2 regions of the Streptomyces griseochromogenes genome follow, and region 2 is predicted to be linked to the other one. Evidence: predicted binding sites of a transcription regulator. Region 2 holds the regulator's gene; the other holds the start of a gene.
The links. The regulator HspR, encoded in region 2, represses chaperone genes until heat shock. The targets are predictions, from matches to a motif close to TTGAGNNNNNNNNNCTCAA.
Positions count from the first base shown of each region.

Region 1: a site for HspR is predicted at 4,295-4,313, ahead of lon (endopeptidase La). Genes of this name have one in related genera too.

Region 1 is NZ_CP016279.1:1,513,535-1,522,943, reverse strand. It holds gene AVL59_RS07150 (SpoIIE family protein phosphatase) at 1-735, shown strand, start outside; gene AVL59_RS07145 (serine/threonine-protein kinase) at 751-1,725, opposite strand; gene lon (endopeptidase La) at 1,843-4,272, opposite strand; gene AVL59_RS07135 (TIGR03086 family metal-binding protein) at 4,506-5,078, opposite strand; gene AVL59_RS07130 (rhomboid-like protein) at 5,151-5,972, opposite strand; gene AVL59_RS07125 (spermine/spermidine synthase domain-containing protein) at 6,349-7,026, shown strand; gene AVL59_RS07120 (response regulator transcription factor) at 7,136-7,876, shown strand; gene AVL59_RS07115 (HAMP domain-containing sensor histidine kinase) at 7,873-8,994, shown strand; gene AVL59_RS07110 (multifunctional oxoglutarate decarboxylase/oxoglutarate dehydrogenase thiamine pyrophosphate-binding subunit/dihydrolipoyllysine-residue succinyltransferase subunit) at 9,286-9,409, shown strand, end outside.
Region 2 is NZ_CP016279.1:359,348-368,756, forward strand. It holds gene AVL59_RS01730 ((Fe-S)-binding protein) at 1-149, opposite strand, end outside; gene AVL59_RS01735 (MraY family glycosyltransferase) at 343-1,371, shown strand; gene dnaK (molecular chaperone DnaK) at 1,466-3,310, shown strand; gene grpE (nucleotide exchange factor GrpE) at 3,307-3,969, shown strand; gene dnaJ (molecular chaperone DnaJ) at 4,006-5,175, shown strand; gene AVL59_RS01755 (heat shock protein transcriptional repressor HspR) at 5,181-5,633, shown strand; gene AVL59_RS01760 (hypothetical protein) at 5,727-6,251, opposite strand; gene AVL59_RS01765 (sugar ABC transporter substrate-binding protein) at 6,588-7,694, shown strand; gene AVL59_RS01770 (helix-turn-helix transcriptional regulator) at 8,132-9,184, shown strand; gene AVL59_RS01775 (helix-turn-helix transcriptional regulator) at 9,147-9,409, opposite strand, start outside.

The sequences.
Region 1 (9,409 bases), 1.2 Mb from region 2:
TCGTGCCGGTGCACGCTCGCCCGGGCCGGCCATCCGCCGCCCGCCGTGGTCACCCCCGACGGCGCCGTCCGCTTCCTCGACGTGCCCGCCGGCCCGCCCCTGGGGCTCGGCGGACTGCCCTTCGAGGCCTTCGAGACCGAACTGCCCGAGGGCAGCCTGCTCGCCCTCTACACCGACGGACTGCTCGAAGCCCGCGACCACGACATAGACGAGGCCCTGGACAAGCTGTTCGCCGCGCTGAGCCGCCCCGCGCCGACGCTGGACTCGGTGTGCGACCGGGTGCTCTCCGAGCTGCTGAGCCACCACCTCGACGACGACATCGCCCTGCTCGTCGCCCGCACCCGGGCGCTGCACGCCGACCGGGTCGCCGTGTGGGAGCTGGGCAGCGAGCTCACCGTGGTGGCCCGGGCCCGCAAGCACACGGGCGACCAGCTGGCCGCGTGGGGGCTGGACGAGGCCGCGTTCGCCACCGAGCTGATGGTCAGTGAGCTGGTCACCAACGCCATCCGCTACGGCCGGCCGCCCATCCGGCTGCGCCTCATCCACCGGGGCTCCGCCCTGATCTGCGAGGTCTACGACGCCAGCGGCACCACCCCGCACATGCGGCGCGCCCGGATCTTCGACGAAGGGGGCCGGGGCCTGCTCCTGGTCGCCCAGCTCGCCGAGCGCTGGGGCACCCGGCACGACCGCGTCGGCAAGACCGTGTGGGCCGAGCAGTCACTGCCTGTCGCCTGACAAAGACGCCCGGAATCACGCCGGTCCCCCGAGGACCGGGCCCGCCCAGGCCGGCGGGTCGGGCACCGGACCGGCGGCGGGGAGGGCGCCAGGCACGTGGGGATCCACCAGCGTCGGCGTGCGGCCGCGCGGGCCCGCCTCGGCCATGGCGGTGCGCAGCGCCGCGACGAACTCCAGGCAGGAGCCGTAACGGTCGTCCGGCGTCTTCGCCAGCGCCTTCCTCAGGACCTCGTCGGCGGCCGCCGGGATTCCGGGCCGCTCGACGCTCAGCGCGGGCGGCGGGTCGTACTGGTGGGCCCACAGCAGTTCGAGGTCGTCGTCCCGCCGGAAGGGCGGGGCGCCCGTGAGGGTCTCGTGGACGACACAGGCCATGCTGTAGAGATCGGATCTGCCGTCCACGGGGCGGCCCGTGATCCGCTCCGGCGCCACGTAGTCGAGGGTGCCGACGAACTCGCCCGCCCTGGTGAACCCGGTGAGCGACAGGGACTTCTTCGCGATCCCGAAGTCCGTGAGGTACACGTGCTCGGGGTGGTCGCCGTCGACGCCTCTGGCGACCAGGACGTTGGCGGGCTTGACGTCCCGGTGCACCAGATCGTGCTCGTGGGCGGCGTCGAGCGCGGACGCCAGCTGGCCGGCGATGCGCAGCGCGGCCGGCACCGGGAGCGGACCGTTCCGGTCCAGCAGGGCACGCAGGTCCTGCCCGGTGACGTAGCACATGGCGATGTACAGGATCCCGTCGGTCTCGCCGGCCTCGAAGACCGGCACGATGTGCGGGTGCTCGATGGCGGCGGCCACCCGGGACTCCTGGACGAAGCGGCGGCGGAAGGCGTCGTTGCGGGTGTACTCGGGGGCGAGCAGTTTGAGGGCGACGGTGCGGCCGAGACGCAGGTCCTTCGCGCGGTACACGACGGCCATGCCGCCTCGGCCCAGCTCGCCCTCCACCCGGTAGCCGGCGATCTCCGTCCCGATCAGGGCGGAGGGGTGCACCATCTGCCCGCTCACGCCCGAATTCTATCCAGTTGATCCATCCGCGCACCCGCGCACCGCATGGCGAAGGCCCGGGTCTCCCTCACGGGGCCCGGGCCTTGCCTCATCCGGCGGCGTCCGTCACGCCGCCACCGGAACCTCCGGCGCCGCGCCGTTGACGGCGGGCGCGAGCGCCAGCTCCAGGACCTGGCGGACGTCGGTCACGGTGTGGACGTCGAGCTTGTCCAGCACCTCGGCCGGGACGTCGTCCAGGTCGGGTTCGTTGCGCTTGGGGATGATCACGGTGGTCACCCCGGCACGCTGGGCGGCGAGCAGCTTCTGCTTCACGCCGCCGATGGGCAGGACGCGGCCGGTCAGCGAGACCTCGCCGGTCATCGCCACGTCCGTGCGCACCAGCCGCCCGGAGAGCAGGGAGGCGAGGGCCGTGGTCATCGTGACGCCCGCGCTCGGGCCGTCCTTGGGGACCGCGCCCGCCGGGAAGTGGATGTGCACGCCCCGGTCCTTCAGATCGGCCACCGGCAGCTCCAGTTCGGCACCGTGGCTGCGCAGGAAGCTCAGCGCGATCCGCGCGGACTCCTTCATCACATCGCCCAGCTGACCGGTCAGGGTCAGGCCGGCCCCGCCCGTCTCGGGGTCCGCGAGGGACGCCTCGACGAAGAGCACGTCGCCGCCGGCTCCGGTGACCGCGAGGCCGGTCGCCACGCCCGGGACGGACGTACGGCGCTCGGCCGGGTCCTGGGCGGACTCGGGCACGTGGTGCGGGCGCCCGATCAGCGCGCGCAGGTCCTCGTCACGGACGGTGAACGGCAACTCCCGCTCGCCGAGTTCGTGCTGGGCCGCGACCTTGCGCAGCAGCCGTGCGATGGACCGCTCCAGGGTGCGCACGCCCGCCTCGCGGGTGTACTCGCCGGCGAGCTTGCGCAGCGCGCCCTCGTCGATCGTGAGCTCGTCCTCGGCCAGGCCGGCCCGCTCCAGCTGGCGCGGCAGCAGGTGGTCCCGGGCGATGACGATCTTCTCGTCCTCGGTGTAGCCGTCCAGGCGGACGATCTCCATGCGGTCGGCCAGCGCCTCCGGGATGGCCTCCAGGACATTGGCGGTGGCGAGGAAGACCACGTCGGACAGGTCCAGCTCCACCTCCAGGTAGTGGTCCCGGAAGGTGTGGTTCTGCGCGGGGTCCAGCACCTCCAGCAGGGCCGCGGACGGGTCGCCGCGGAAGTCGGAGCCCACCTTGTCGATCTCGTCCAGCAGGACCACGGGGTTCATCGACCCCGCCTCCTTGATGGCACGCACGACACGGCCGGGCAGCGCGCCGACGTAGGTACGCCGGTGGCCGCGGATCTCCGCCTCGTCCCGGACGCCGCCGAGCGCGACCCGGACGAACTTGCGCCCCATGGCGTGCGCGACGCTCTCCCCCAGGCTGGTCTTTCCGACGCCGGGCGGCCCGACCAGGGCCAGCACGGCACCGCCGCGCCGTCCGCCGATGACGCCCAGCCCCCGGTCGCCGCGCCGCTTGCGCACGGCCAGGTACTCGGTGATGCGTTCCTTGACGTCCTCAAGGCCCGCGTGCTCGGCGTCCAGGATCGCCTTGGCGCCCTGGATGTCGTAGGCGGAGGCGCTGTCATCGGTCCGCTCGTTCCACGGCATCTCCAGGACCGTGTCCAGCCAGGTCCTGATCCAGGAGCCCTCGGGCGACTGGTCGGAGGCGCGCTCCAGCTTGTCGACCTCCTTCAGGGCGGCCTCGCGCACCTTCTCCGGCAGGTCGGCGGCCTCGACCCGGGCCCGGTAGTCGTCGGACTCCTCGCCCTCCTGCTCGCCGTTCAGCTCGCGCAGCTCCTTGCGCACGGCCTCCAGCTGGCGGCGCAGCAGGAACTCGCGCTGCTGCTTGTCGACGCCCTCCTGGACGTCCTTGGCGATGGTCTCGGCCACGTCCTGCTCGGCGAGATGGTCACGCAGCTGCTGCGCGGCGAGCTTGAGGCGGTCCACCGGGTCGGCGGTCTCCAGCAGTTCGACCTTCTGCTCGATGGTGAGGAAGGGCGAGTAGCCGGAGTTGTCGGCGAGCGCGGAGACGCCGTCGATGGCCTGGACACGGTCGACGACCTGCCAGGCGCCGCGCTTCTTCAGCCAGTTGGTGGCGAGGGCCTTGTACTCCTTGACGAGCTCGGCGACCTGGCCGGGCAGTGGTTCCGGCACGGTCTCCTCGACCCGCGCGCCCTCGACCCACAGCGCCGCGCCCGGACCCGTCGTACCGGCACCGATCCGCACCCGGCCGCGGCCGCGGATCAGGGCCCCCGGGTCACCGTCGGCCAGCCGGCCGACCTGCTCGACCGTACCGAGCACACCGGTCTTGGCGTAGGTGCCGTCGATGCGCGGCACCAGCAGGACCCTGGGCTTGCCCGGCTCGGACCGGGCGGCGGCCTGTGCGGCCTCCACCGCGGCGCGCACCTCGGCGTCGCTCAGATCCAGCGGAACCACCATCCCGGGCAGCACGACCTCGTCGTCGAGCGGCAGCACGGGCAGCACGAGCGTGAACGCCGTGGACTCAGCAGCCATGATCTCCCCTTAGGCAGTCAACTTGAGCTATGCCGACTCAATGCACGGCGCTCCGCTGTTGTTCCCAGGTCTTCGTTCGCTGTGAGCGATCAGGTGGTGACCGGTGTGTTTGCGCAGGCAGGGGCGCCTGAGGGGGATGGGGCGCGGATCGTGCGCGGGTGCGGGTCTCGCGTGGCCGGTCGCGCCCGCGCGGCGGAGCCGCATCTCGATACGGCCCCGCGCCTCGGGTCGGCTCAGCCGGCGCCGGCCGGGCGGCCGAGGAAGGCCAGCAGGCGGGTGTGCGGTGGGGCGTCCGCCGGTGCGGGAGTCTCCGGGCCGAAGAATCCCGGCGCCCGGAAGGAATCGAACCCGGGCGTGTTGCGCATCGCCGTCAGGAGGTGGTCGCACAGGTCCTCGTCCAGGAGGGACTGGGCGCCGGTGGCGACCGCGATGTCGGCTCCGTGGACACAGACCTCGGTGAGGTGGACCAGCGCCGCGAAGGGGCCCGGCAGCGCGCCGAACGAGAGGCGGACGGTGGCGTCCAGGGCGCCGGGCCGGGTCCAGGCCGCGAGGTCGGCCTCGGCCGCCGCCGCGTAGGCCGCCTCGGGGTCCTCGCCCAGCCAGTCGTCCTCGTGCGCGCGGCCCGGATCGGCACCGTTCAGCAGAGCCGCGACGATGTGCATGCCGCCCACCACGTGGTTGAGGACGGTGTGGACATCCCACGGCGCACAGGGCGTCGCGGTCCTCCACCCGGTGTCGCTCACGCCGTTCACGACGCGGCCGGTGACCTCCACCGCCCGTTCGATCCGTGCCACCACACCGGTCATGACGACCTCCCCGTTCCCCGGCCGTGACCCCGTGCCGCGGCCGGGTTCATCGCTACACCATCGGCGGGGCGTTCACACGGAAACAGGGGAAAGCGCCGGAAGCCGCCAGCTCCGTACCAGCGGCCAGCCGGCGACGCCGAGGCCGAGGGCGATCAGATGACCCCAGTTGGTCATCGGGTCCTGGAAGGCGATCAGGTCGTTCACGAGCATGCCCGCGGCCAGGGCGAGCACGGGCCAGCGGACCCAGGGGGTGAGCAGGCCGGCCAGGGCGCCGACGCTGGCGGCGACGCCGAAGCTGATGCCGTAGTCCAGGCGGTGCAGCGAGGTGGTGGGCAGATGGCCGAACAGGACCGCGAGGCCCACCGGCACCTCGGTCGCGAGGGTGGCCAGAACATGCCCGGTCAGAAAGACACAGGCCGCCCGTGCCCCGCCTATCCGCCGCTCCAGCGCGGTCAGCACCAGCACGAAGGCGACCGCGTACGGCGAGAGGACCCCGCCCGCGATCCACAGCGCGCTCGCCAGCAGCACCAGCACGGGCGTGCGCACCAGGTGGGCGACGTCGGTGCTGGAGTCCTGGTACAGCGCGTACATGAGGCCGGGTGCGGCGTAGGCGGCGATCAGGGAGGTGACGGCGAGGACGGCCGTGTAGGCGAACGTGAACGGCGTGCGGACGGGGCCGGGCAGCAGGTGCCAGGGCCGGAAGGAGAAGCGGGTCCTGGCCGGGGCCGGCGCGGCGGCGGCCGGGGCCGGGGCCGGAACGGCCGGGGCGGGCAGCTCGCGTTGGCGTGGGACACCGTCGAGCAGTCCGGCGACGTCCGGCAGGGAACCGGTGGGAAAAGGCGTGCCCAGGGGCGGGGACGCGGCCGTCGCAGGGCCGGTCACGATCCGTTCCACGTGAGGCGCTCCTTCCGTTGCGCCCCACCCTTCGTGTTCCCGGGGCCGCTGTCTATGACCGACGCCACGCGAGAGCGGATTCATAGCAACCTCAGAACGTCCTTACGCGTCCGGCCGGGCCCGGTCCACGACCGCGGCGGGCCCACCTCCCGGGCGTGCGCGGCCTGTTGTCCGGGGACCGACCGCCGACGGGACGCGCGCCGCCGCACGGCCGTTCGGCCCACCGGCGCGGAGCGCGAGGCGCACGGAGACGGCGCGCGCCGCGGCGGCCCCGGCGCGCGGCACCGACCGGACCGTCCTTCACGATCCCCCCGTCCCCCTCTCCTTCTCCGTGAATTCCCGTGAACCCCACTCTCCGTTCCACCAAGATGGGTGCATGACTGCCGCGTACGACTCTCCCGTGGTCCTGGACCGTCGCGAAGGCCCGTACGGAGAGGTGGTGCTGCGCAGGCACGGTGCCCTGTTGCAGATCATCGCCAACGGCTGCTTCCTGATGGACACGTCCGACGGACGCTCGGAGCAGCTGCTGGTCGACGCCGCGCACGACGCACTGGACGGGCGTCCGGCGCCGGATGTGCTGATCGGAGGGCTGGGCGTGGGATTCTCGCTTGCACATGCGACGGCGGACCGCAGATGGGGGCGGATCACGGTCGTCGAGCGCGAGCCCGCCGTCATCGACTGGCACCGGACCGGCCCCCTGGCGGAGCTGTCCCGCGGCGCGTTCGCCGATCCGCGGACCGAGATCGTCGAAATGGATCTCGTGACCTACGTCAATGAGACATCTGACACGTTCGACGCCCTGTGTCTCGATATCGACAACGGGCCCGCCTGGACCGTCACCGAGGGCAACGACGGCCTCTACGCGCCGGGCGGACTCGCCTCCTGCGCAAGGGTGTTGAGACCCGGCGGGGTATTGGCGGTATGGTCGGCCGAGCCCTCTCCGGAATTTGAAGGATCCTTGCGGAATGCCGGGTTCCGGCAGGTGCGTACCGAAGAGGTGGCCGTTGCCCGGGGCGTTCCGGACGCCGTGCACCTCGCCGTCCGCCCTGGATAGCGACGGCACGGTGAGTCCCCGTAATGTGCTGCCCTGACGCGGATCATTCAAGCGTCAATCGCAGTCATGGGATCACCCCACTGGTTCCGGAAAGCAACAGGGGCGGGCGATGGAGCAGACACACACCTCCCAGAGCGGCGCGGCCACGAACACCCAGGGCGCACAGCGCCGGGTGCTGGTCGTCGAGGACGACCCCACGATCGTCGATGCCATCGCGGCCCGGCTGCGCGCCGAGGGTTTCCTCGTGCAGACCGCGTCCGACGGTCCGGCCGCGGTCGACACGGCCGAGGCCTGGCAGCCCGACCTGCTCATCCTCGACATCATGCTGCCGGGCTTCGACGGACTCGAAGTGTGCCGACGGGTGCAGGCGCAGCGGCCGGTGCCGGTGCTGATGCTCACCGCCCGGGACGACGAGACCGACATGCTGGTCGGGCTCGGCGTCGGCGCCGACGACTACATGACCAAGCCGTTCTCGATGCGCGAGCTGGCCGCGCGGGTGCACGTCCTGCTGCGGCGCGTGGAGCGCGCGGTCGTCGCCGCGTCCACGCCCCGCTCCGGCATCCTGCGGCTCGGCGAGCTGGAGATCGACCACGCACAGCGCCGGGTCCGGGTGAAGTCCGAGGACGTCCACCTGACGCCGACCGAGTTCGACCTGCTGGTGTGCCTGGCGAACACCCCGCGCGCGGTGCTCTCCCGTGAGCAGCTGCTGGCCGAGGTGTGGGACTGGGCGGACGCCTCCGGCACCCGGACCGTCGACAGCCACATCAAGGCGCTGCGCCGGAAGATCGGCGCCGAGCGGATCCGCACCGTGCACGGTGTGGGCTACGCGCTGGAGACACCGACGCCATGATCGAGGGGCGGGAGGCCGCACGGAGGAGCCCCGGGACCCTCGGAGAGGACCCCTGGGGCGGCGTACGGCCGTTCTCGATCAAGACCAAGCTGGGCACGCTGGTCGTCATCTCGGTGCTGATCACCACCGGTCTGTCGATGATCGCGGTGCACACCAAGACGGAGCTCCGCTTCATCACGGTCTTCTCGATGATCGCCACACTCCTGATTACGCAGTTCGTGGCGCATTCACTCACCTCGCCGCTGGACGAGATGAACGCGGTGGCCCGCTCGATCGCGCAGGGCGACTACACACGCCGCGTACGCGAGAACCGCCGCGACGAGCTGGGCGACCTGGCCCAGACGATCAACGTCATGGCCGACGAGCTGGAAGCACAGGACCAGCAGCGAAAAGAGCTGGTGGCGAACGTCTCGCACGAGCTGCGCACTCCGATCGCGGGGCTGCGCGCGGTGCTGGAGAACATCGTCGACGGGGTCACCGAGGCCGACCCGGAGACCATGCGGACGGCCCTCAAGCAGACCGAGCGGCTCGGCCGCCTGGTGGAGACCCTGCTGGACCTTTCCCGGCTCGACAACGGCGTCGTACCGCTGAAGATGCGCCGCTTCGAGGTGTGGCCGTACCTCTCGGGCGTGCTGAAGGAGGCCAACATGGTCGCCTCCGCGCGCGCGGGCATAGCGTCCGGATCCGGCAGCCACACGCGTACGGACGTCCATCTGCACCTCGACGTGTCCCCGCCGGAGCTCACCGCGCACGCGGACCCGGAGCGCATCCACCAGGTCGTCGCCAACCTGATCGACAACGCCGTCAAGCACAGCCCGCCGCACGGGCGCGTGACCGTGAAGGCGCGGCGCGGGCCGCAGCCGGAGTCCCTGGTGCTGGAGGTCCTGGACGAGGGCCCCGGAATCCCCCGGTCCGACTGGCACCGGGTGTTCGAGCGGTTCAACCGCGGCGCGGTGACCCGGCCGCACGGGCCGGGCAGCGACGGCGGTACGGGGCTCGGCCTGGCGATCGCCCGCTGGGCGGTGGATCTGCACGGCGGCCGGATCGGCGTGGCCGAATCCGACCGGGGCTGCCGGATCATCGTCACTCTCCCGGGACTGACTTCCGTCCCAGGTTGACGTAAAGTCCGAACCGGAGCCACAAGATCCACAGACGTCCGCGCAGTCGGACACGTGTGATCAGGGACAGGCCCGGGTCGCCGTCGCGCCGGGCCCCGCTCGGCGATCCCACACACCTCGGCACACATGCGGAACCACGCTTGTTTCCCGCCATATCAAGCCCTGAAACAAGATTTCTGATGTGACTTACGCGACGATGAACCGGCCTGACCTGACCTTCACGCTCTTGGGGGCGTAGCCTTTATTTCCGCTGTCCATCACCTTGTGAAGCGGAAGAGGGCGGTTGCCGCCGTGTCGCCACAGTCCCCCAGTAACTCGAGCATCTCGACCGATGACCAAGCCGGGAAGAACCCCGCTGCTGCGTTCGGTCCCAACGAGTGGCTCGTCGACGAGATCTATCAGCAGTACCTCCAGG
Region 2 (9,409 bases):
GTGCGCTGGACGGGCTCGTCGGTCCGCGTGCCGGCGGGCACGTTCTGGCCGAGCCGCATGAAGTTGTAGATCTGAAGGATGGCGCGGGCGAACAGGGCCACGCCGACCACGATCAGAACCAGCGACACGATGATCGCGGCGAGTTGCATTTCGGGGCTCCTCGGGCCTGCGAGGGACATTACTAAGCGGTAACTTATGCAGTCCGTTCGAGACTACCCGCATCTTTCCTCGCACTGTAGCCAGGTGCGGGGTGATCTGGGTCGCTGAGGGGCGCCTGACCCGGCAGGCAATCGGATCGTGTTATTCGTACCGAATTGCTACATTCATGCCTAACTTATAGCCGTGCTCTACGGGATCGCAGCCGCCACCGCCGCCCTCCTCCTCGCCGCCCTGCTCGCGGCGCTGCTCAGGGTGCCCGCCCGGCGGGCGGGGCTCGTCGACCGGCGGCGGCAGCGGCCGGTCCCGGTGGTCGGGGGGATCGCCGTCGTGGTCGTCACCTGTCTGGTCTCCTGGGCGGGGGAGTGGACGAGGGTCGCGCCGCTCGGCGAGGGGGTCGGGGAGCTGCTCGTCGCCGGTGCCGGGGTCGCCGTGCTGGGGCTGGTCGTCGACGTGTGGAGGCTGCGGGCGAGGGTCCTGGTCGCCGGTACGGCCGTCGCGGCGGCCTGCGTGGTGCCGTACGACGAGACGGGCATCTGGGGCGGGATCCTGGCCGTGGGCTGGATCGTCTTCGCCTCGCTCGCCTTCAAGGGGCTCGACCACGCCGACGGGCTGGCCGGAACGGTCGGGGTGGTCACCGCCTTCGGGGTGGGGGTCTGTGCCGCCGCCGAGGTGATGGACGGGCTCGCGGTGCTGCTCAGCGTGTTCGCCGCCGCTCTCACCGGCTTCCTGATGCACAACTGGCATCCCGCGCGGGTCGGCCTCGGAGCCGGCGGGGCGCTGTTCACGGGGTTCCTGCTCTCCTCGTCCGCCGTCTTCACGCGCGCGGGGTACGCGCTGGGGCCCACGGCGGGCGTGCTGTTCTGTCTCGGTGCCGTCGCCGCCGCCGACTTCCTGCTCGTGCTCCTCGCGCGCGGGACGGCCCGCCGGCCGCTGCTGCGGCGCGGCCCGGACCACCTCGCCCACCGGCTGCGGCGGCTCGGGCTCACGCCCCAGGGGGGCGTCGTGCTGCTGGGCGCCGGTTCCTTCTCCTCGGTGCTCGTGGGGGTGCTCGTGCACACCGGGTGGACCGGGCGGGGGGCCGTGCTGTGGGTGGCCGGCGGGGTGCTGCTCGCCGTGCTGGTGCTCGTTCGGGTGCCCGTTCAACCGCCGCAAACGGCTCGCCGGGATGTATCGACGCAGGTCAGAGGCCAGTTGCGTGTAAGGAACGGATAAGAGTTGAGTCCTACTGACTCAGCTCTGTTGACCGGGCGAATCTCCTCGTGCACACTTGAGCCTGTTCCACTCAAGTCAGCTGGAGGAATCAACCATGGCACGTGCGGTCGGCATCGACCTGGGCACGACTAACTCCGTCGTCAGCGTTCTGGAGGGCGGCGAGCCCACCGTCATCACCAACGCCGAGGGCGCCAGGACCACGCCGTCCGTCGTCGCCTTCGCCAAGAACGGCGAGGTGCTCGTCGGCGAGGTCGCCAAGCGCCAGGCGGTCACGAACGTGGACCGGACCATCCGCTCGGTGAAGCGCCACATGGGCACCGACTGGAAGATCCAGCTGGACGGGAAGGACTTCAACCCGCAGCAGATCTCCGCCTTCATCCTGCAGAAGCTGAAGCGCGACGCCGAGGCCTACCTGGGCGAGAAGGTCACGGACGCGGTCATCACCGTCCCGGCCTACTTCAACGACTCCGAGCGCCAGGCGACGAAGGAGGCCGGCGAGATCGCCGGTCTGAACGTCCTGCGCATCGTCAACGAGCCCACCGCGGCCGCGCTCGCCTACGGCCTCGACAAGGACGACCAGACGATCCTCGTCTTCGACCTCGGTGGCGGCACCTTCGACGTGTCCCTCCTGGAGATCGGCGACGGCGTCGTCGAGGTGAAGGCCACCAACGGTGACAACCACCTCGGTGGTGACGACTGGGACCAGCGCGTCGTCGACTACCTGGTCAAGCAGTTCCAGTCCGGCCACGGCGTGGACCTGTCCAAGGACAAGATGGCCCTGCAGCGTCTGCGCGAGGCCGCCGAGAAGGCCAAGATCGAGCTGTCCTCGTCCAGCGAGACCTCGATCAACCTGCCCTACATCACGGCGTCCGCCGAGGGCCCGCTGCACCTGGACGAGAAGCTGACCCGCGCTCAGTTCCAGCAGCTGACCGCGGACCTGCTGGAGCGCTGCAAGACGCCGTTCCACAACGTGATCAAGGACGCCGGCATCGCGCTCGGCGAGATCGACCACGTCGTCCTCGTCGGCGGCTCCACCCGTATGCCCGCCGTCGCCGAGCTCGTCAAGGAGCTGACCGGCGGCAACGAGGCCAACAAGGGCGTCAACCCGGACGAGGTCGTCGCCATCGGCGCCGCCCTGCAGGCCGGTGTCCTCAAGGGTGAGGTCAAGGACGTCCTGCTGCTCGACGTCACCCCGCTGTCCCTCGGTATCGAGACCAAGGGCGGCATCATGACCAAGCTGATCGAGCGCAACACCACGATCCCGACCAAGCGCTCCGAGATCTTCACGACGGCCGAGGACAACCAGCCGTCCGTGCAGATCCAGGTCTACCAGGGCGAGCGCGAGATCGCGGCCTACAACAAGAAGCTCGGCATGTTCGAGCTGACCGGTCTGCCGCCGGCGCCGCGCGGCGTCCCGCAGATCGAGGTCGCCTTCGACATCGACGCCAACGGCATCATGCACGTGACCGCCAAGGACCTGGGCACGGGCAAGGAGCAGAAGATGACCGTCACCGGCGGCTCCTCGCTGCCGAAGGACGAGGTCGACCGCATGCGCCAGGAGGCCGAGAAGTACGCGGAGGAGGACCACGCCCGCCGCGAGGCCGCCGAGACCCGCAACCAGGGCGAGCAGCTCGTCTACCAGACCGAGAAGTTCCTCAAGGACAACGAGGACAAGGTCCCCGGCGAGATCAAGACCGAGGTCGAGGCCTCCGTCGAGGAGCTGAAGGCCGCGCTCAAGGGCGAGGACACCGCCGAGATCCGCACCGCCACCGAGAAGGTCGCGGCCGTCTCGCAGAAGCTCGGCCAGGCCATGTACGCCGACGCCCAGGGTGCGCAGGCCGCCGCGGGCGGTGCCGCCGGCGCCGAGGCCCCGAAGGCCGACGACGACGTCGTGGACGCCGAGATCGTCGACGACGAGCGCAAGGACGGTGCCGCGTGACGGAGGAGACCCCGGGCTTCGAGGAGAAGCCCGACGTCCCCTCCGGCGCCACCCCCGACGACGCCGAGCCGAAGGCCGCCCCCGAGGAGGGGGCGGCCCCGGCCGGGGACGGAGCAGCAGACGTGGGCCTGGTGGCCCAGCTGGACCAGGTGCGTACGGCGCTCGGCGAGCGCACGATGGACCTCCAGCGCCTCCAGGCCGAGTACCAGAACTACCGCCGCCGCGTCGAGCGCGACCGGATCGCGGTCAAGGAGATCGCCATCGCGAACCTCCTGACCGAGCTCCTGCCGGTGCTCGACGACATCGGCCGCGCGCGGGAACACGGCGAACTGGTCGGCGGCTTCAAGTCGGTGGCCGAGTCGCTGGAGACCGTCGCGGCCAAGATGGGTCTGCAGCAGTTCGGCAAGGAGGGCGAGCCCTTCGACCCGACGATCCACGAGGCCCTGATGCACAGCTACGCGCCCGACGTCACGGAGACGACGTGCGTGGCCATCCTGCAGCCCGGGTATCGCATCGGCGAGCGCACCATCCGCCCCGCGCGGGTGGCCGTCGCCGAGCCGCAGCCCGGCGCGCAGACCGTCAAGGCCGAGGACGCCGAGGAGAACTCGGCGACCGGCGCCGCCGACGACAAGGAGAACGGTGGCCCGGAGGAGGGCTGACGTAATCGCTGAAGACAGGAAGGAGGGGCGTCGGGGATGAGCACCAAGGACTTCATCGAGAAGGACTACTACAAGGTCCTCGGCGTCCCCAAGGACGCCACCGAGGCCGAGATCAAGAAGGCGTACCGGAAGCTCGCCCGCGAGTTCCACCCGGACGCCAACAAGGGCAACGCCAAGGCGGAGGAGCGCTTCAAGGAGATCTCCGAGGCGAACGACATCCTCGGCGACCCGAAGAAGCGCAAGGAGTACGACGAGGCACGCGCCCTGTTCGGCAACGGCGGCTTCCGCCCCGGGCCGGGTGCCGGCGGCTCCTACAACTTCGACCTGGGCGACCTCTTCGGAGGAGGAGGCAACGCCCAGAGCGGAGGCTTCGGCGGCGGACTCGGTGACGTCTTCGGGGGCCTGTTCAACCGCGGTGGCACCGCGGGCACCCGCACCCAGCCCCGGCGCGGCCAGGACATCGAGTCCGAGGTCACGCTGAGCTTCACGGAGGCCATCGAGGGCGCCACGGTGCCCCTGAGGATGTCCTCCCAGGCGCCCTGCAAGGCCTGCTCGGGCACCGGCGACAAGAACGGCACACCGCGGGTGTGCCCGACCTGCGTCGGCACCGGGCAGGTGGCGCGGGGCTCGGGCGGCGGGTTCTCGCTCACCGACCCGTGCCCCGACTGCAAGGGCCGCGGTCTGATCGCCGAGCACCCCTGCATGGAGTGCAAGGGCAGCGGCCGCGCCAAGTCGTCGCGCACGATGCAGGTCCGGATCCCGGCCGGGGTCACGGACGGCCAGCGCATCCGGCTGCGCGGCAAGGGAGCGCCCGGCGAGCGGGGCGGACCGGCGGGCGACCTGTATGTGATGGTCCATGTCGGCGAGCACCCGGTGTTCGGACGCAAGGGCGACAACCTCACCGTCACCGTGCCGGTGACGTTCGCCGAGGCGGCCCTCGGCGGCGAGGTGCGGGTCCCGACCCTCGGCGGCCCGGCCGTCACCCTGAAGCTGCCGCCCGGCACGCCCAACGGCCGCACCATGCGCGCCCGGGGCAAGGGCGCGGTCCGCAAGGACGGCACCCGCGGCGATCTGCTGGTCACCGTCGAGGTGAGTGTCCCGAAGGACGTGACGGGGAAGGCTCGTGACGCGCTGCAGGCGTATCGCGAGGCGACCTCGGGCGAGGACCCGCGTGCGGAGCTGTTCGAGGCCGCGAAGGGAGATTGAGCGAGATGGACGGCCGTCGGCGTAACCCGTATGAACTGACCGAGGAGACCCCGGTCTACGTCATCTCGGTGGCGGCCCAGCTCTCCGGACTCCACCCGCAGACGCTGCGCCAGTACGACCGCCTCGGTCTGGTCTCACCGGACCGCACCGCAGGGCGGGGCCGCCGTTACTCGGCCCGCGACATCGAACTGCTCCGCCAGGTGCAGCAGTTGTCGCAGGACGAGGGCATCAACCTGGCCGGCATCAAGCGCATCATCGAACTGGAGAACCAGGTCGCCGCGCTCCAGTCCCGCGTCGCGGAGATGCAGGCGGCCCTGGACGGCGCGGCGGCCGCGATGCAGCAGCGCGAGGCCGCCGTCCACGCCTCCTACCGCCGCGACCTGGTCCCGTACCAGGAGGTGCAGCAGACCAGCGCGCTGGTGGTGTGGCGGCCCAAGCGGCAGCAGTCCTCGGACTGACGGCACCTCGGTGCGGCACCGGGCCCGCGGACGTACACCGTCCGCGGGCCCTCGCCTTTTCACCGGCCCCGCGGCCGGCCGCCGCGGACGCGGTCAGCCGGGGAGCAGGTCGCCCGCCAGCTCCAGCGCCATCATCCACATCGGCTGTCCGCCGGTGCCGAACGCGGCGGCCAGCGCGTAGCCGACGGCCGCGTCCGTGGCGTCCGGGGCCGCGTCCCTGCGCCACTCGGCGAACACCCGCCCGTCGCCCCCGGAGGAGAAGTCGCCGAGGCGCTCCCGGCCGCGCAGCAGCCGGCTGCTCGGGATCGAGCCGGGCACCAGACGCCAGGAGCGGCCCGCGTACCGGACGTCGACGCGGTACGAACGCCGGGTCACCCGCCCCCTGGCCAGGTCCAGCTCGGCCGGGGCGCCGTCGACGGTGAGCGTCAGCACGGCGCCGTCCCGGGTGCCGATCGGCACATGGTCCGCCCTGTCCGTACCGGTGGTGCGGCGCAGTACGACCCGGGGCACCGACGCGCCCTCCACGACCACCTCGCCCTCCCGGCCGTCCAGCCGGACGGTGATCGCCCCGAAGAGGTCGTCGTCCGTGACGCTCTCGGGTGTCGGGTCTTTCGGCATGCGGTCGTTCCCTCGCTGTCGCTGTCCGGGCCGTACGCCAGGGGGACGCACGGCGGGGTGCTCACGTTCCCGGCGCCGCGCAGTTGGCCGGGTCTGATCGATCATCTGATCGATCAAGCTCCTTTGCCCTCTCATGGACTGCCCTTGGGATGGAGGGTCCGTAAAGAGTGTTTGGAGGCGATTCCGCTCCTCCTTCACAGGCTCAGCGGAGCGTGCTGTTGCGCACTCGTTAAGTAATTCCGCTTGACGCTGGGTGGCGGCTCCAAGTTGTCTTTTCAGACACCTGGGTCGTAAAGCAGCACCCACGTCCGGAACGCACCTGAAGTGAGCCCCCGAATGCGCCGTATCGCCATATCCGTGGCCGCGTCCACGATGACCCTCTCGCTCGCCGGCTGCGGCGTGCTGAACGCGACGGGGGACGGCGCGAGCGCGAGCCCGACGAAGGGCGACGACGTCACCATCGGGCTCCTGCTGCCGGAGAAGGCGAACACCCGCTACGACAAGTTCGACTACCCCATCATCAAGAACAAGGTCTCCGAGCTGACCGGCAAGAAGGGCGAGGTCCAGTACGCCAACGCCGACGCGGACGCCGGCCGGCAGACCGACCAGATGCAGCAGATGATCGACGACAAGGTCGACATCATCCTGCTCGACGCGGTCGACTCGCACGCCGTCGCCGGCGAGGTCAAGAAGGCCAAGGAAGCGGGCATTCCGGTCATCGCCTACGACCGGCTGGCCGAGGGCCCGATCGACGCGTACATCTCCTTCGACAACGAGCTGGTCGGCGAGGTGCAGGCCCGCTCGCTGCTGGCGGCCCTCGGGTCGGGCGTCGACACCTCCGACAAGGTCGTCATGGTGAACGGCTCGCCCACCGACCCGAACGCCAAGCAGTTCAAGCAGGGCGCGCTCTCCGAGCTGAACGGCAAGGTGGACATCGCGGCGAGCTTCGACACCACGGACTGGAAGCCGGAGAACGCCCGGGCCGAGATGACCGAGGCGATCAACAAGATCGGCAAGAACAACATCGCCGCGGTCTACGCCGCCAACGACGGCATGGCCGGCGGTGTCATCAAGGCCCTGGAGGCGGCCGGCGTCACCAAGCTGCCCCCGATCACCGGCCAGGACTCCGAACTCGACGCGGTCCAGCGGGTCATCGCCGGCGAGCAGTACATGAGCGTCTACAAGTCCTACCCGGACGAGGCCGAGGCCGCGGCCCAGATGGCCGTCGCCAAGGTGCAGGGCAAGGACATCCAGTTCGACGCCCTCACCCAGGACAAGGTCGACAGCCCCACCGACAAGGACATCCCGGCCAAGCTGGTCCAGGTGTCCGAGCTGACCAAGAGCAAGATCAAGGACACGGTCATCGAGGACGGGATCTACACCGTCGGCGACATCTGCACCGCCAGGTACAAGGCGGCCTGCGCGGCGATCGGCCTGAAGTAGCGGGCGACCGCGGCACGGTCAACCGGGGCGCGGGCCCGGACGTCACCCGCGTGTGCGGGACCGGCGTGCCGGACGACTGCACGAGACGCGGCGGCCGTCGGCGGGTTTTCGACGGTCGCCGCGTCACGTTCTGAGCGGCCCTCTCGCATCGCGCCACCCCCGTGCGCGCGATGCGACGGCCCCGGCCGAACGGGGGGAGTCCGGCCAGGGCCGCTCCGGGTGCCTGGGCACCCGGGGGAAGCGGGAACAACGATGCCCCTGTGACGATCGCGCCACCACCATCATCTTGTTGCAATGCGACGGGCGGAGGCCGGGAGGAACCTGTCCATAACGGCGCTTTACGTCGCCCACGGCCGAGCGAGCCGTGTTGCGGACCCGCTCCCGGCCGCGCATAGTTGCGCTGCGGAGGTGGCAGCAAGCCGGGGGTGGAATGGGCGATGGCCGGGCACGGAACGGAGGAGCATCCACACGGTGCCGACCGGCTGTGCGGGGCCGGGGACCGCGTGTATTCCCGCGCCGTACGCCGGGGACGGGTGCCGCGCACGGACGCGGTGCCGGTGCCCTGCCTGCTGGAGCTGGCCCTGCTGCACCCCGACCCCGACGACATGGACTGGCTGGTGCCCACCTCCCCGCAGGAGGTGATGACCCGGCTGCTGCGCGGGGTCTACGACGAGGTCAGGGAGAGCCAGCGGCGGATGGGCTCGGCGGTGGCCGCCTTCGAGTGGTACGCCGGCCTCGGCGGTGGGCTGCAGGCGCTGTCGGCACCCGGCGAGCACACGGCCATCCGCGTGCTGGACGGACTCGCCCGCATCCAGGCCGCGATCGACGAGGCGACCGAGGCGTGCACCACGGAGGTGCTGATCGTCCAGCCCGGCGGCATCCGGCGGGAGGACGAGCTGACCGAGGGACTGCACCGGGCGCTGGACCTGCGCGGCCGGGGCGTGCGCATGCGCGCCCTGTACACGCATGTGGCCCGGCACGGGCAGGGGCTGCTCAACTACCTGGAGTTGATGGGTGACGCGGTCGAGGCGCGCACCCTGGACGAGGTCATCGACCGGCTGATCCTTTTCGACCGCAAGGTTGCCTTCATCCCCGCCAACACCGAGCGCACGATGGCCCTGGAGCTGCGCCACCCGGCTCTGGTCGAGTACCTGGTCACGGTCTTCGAACGGCTGTGGCGCCTGGCGCTGCCGCTGACGGCCGCCCTCCCCGACAGCGGCATCGAGGGCATCTCGCACCGCGAGCGGTCCATCGCCGCGCTGCTCGCGGAGGGCCACCAGGACGCGGTGATCGCCGAGCGGCTCGGCATCAGCGTCCGCACCTGCCGGGCCCATATCGCCCGCCTGTCGGACACCCTGGGCGCGGCGAGCCGTACCCAACTGGGCGTGCGCATCGCCCAGGTGGGCCTGGACCAGCCCCGGCACCCCGCCCCGCCGGCCGCGGCCGCCGTACTCAGGGTTCCTGGTCAAGAATCCCCGACCGGGCGATGAGATAGCCGAGCTGGGCGCGGCTCTCGCTGCCGAGGACCGCGGCGAGTTTGGCGATGTGGACGCGGGCGGTGCGGATGTTCATGCCGAGGCGCTCCGCGACGGCGGCGTCGGTGAGGCCCTCGACGAGCAGGCCGGCGATGGCGCGCTGGCGGGGGGTGACGCCGTTCAGGGTGGGACGCTTCACGGTCTGCGGGTAGATGGGCGTGGCCAGCCGCCACAGCCGGT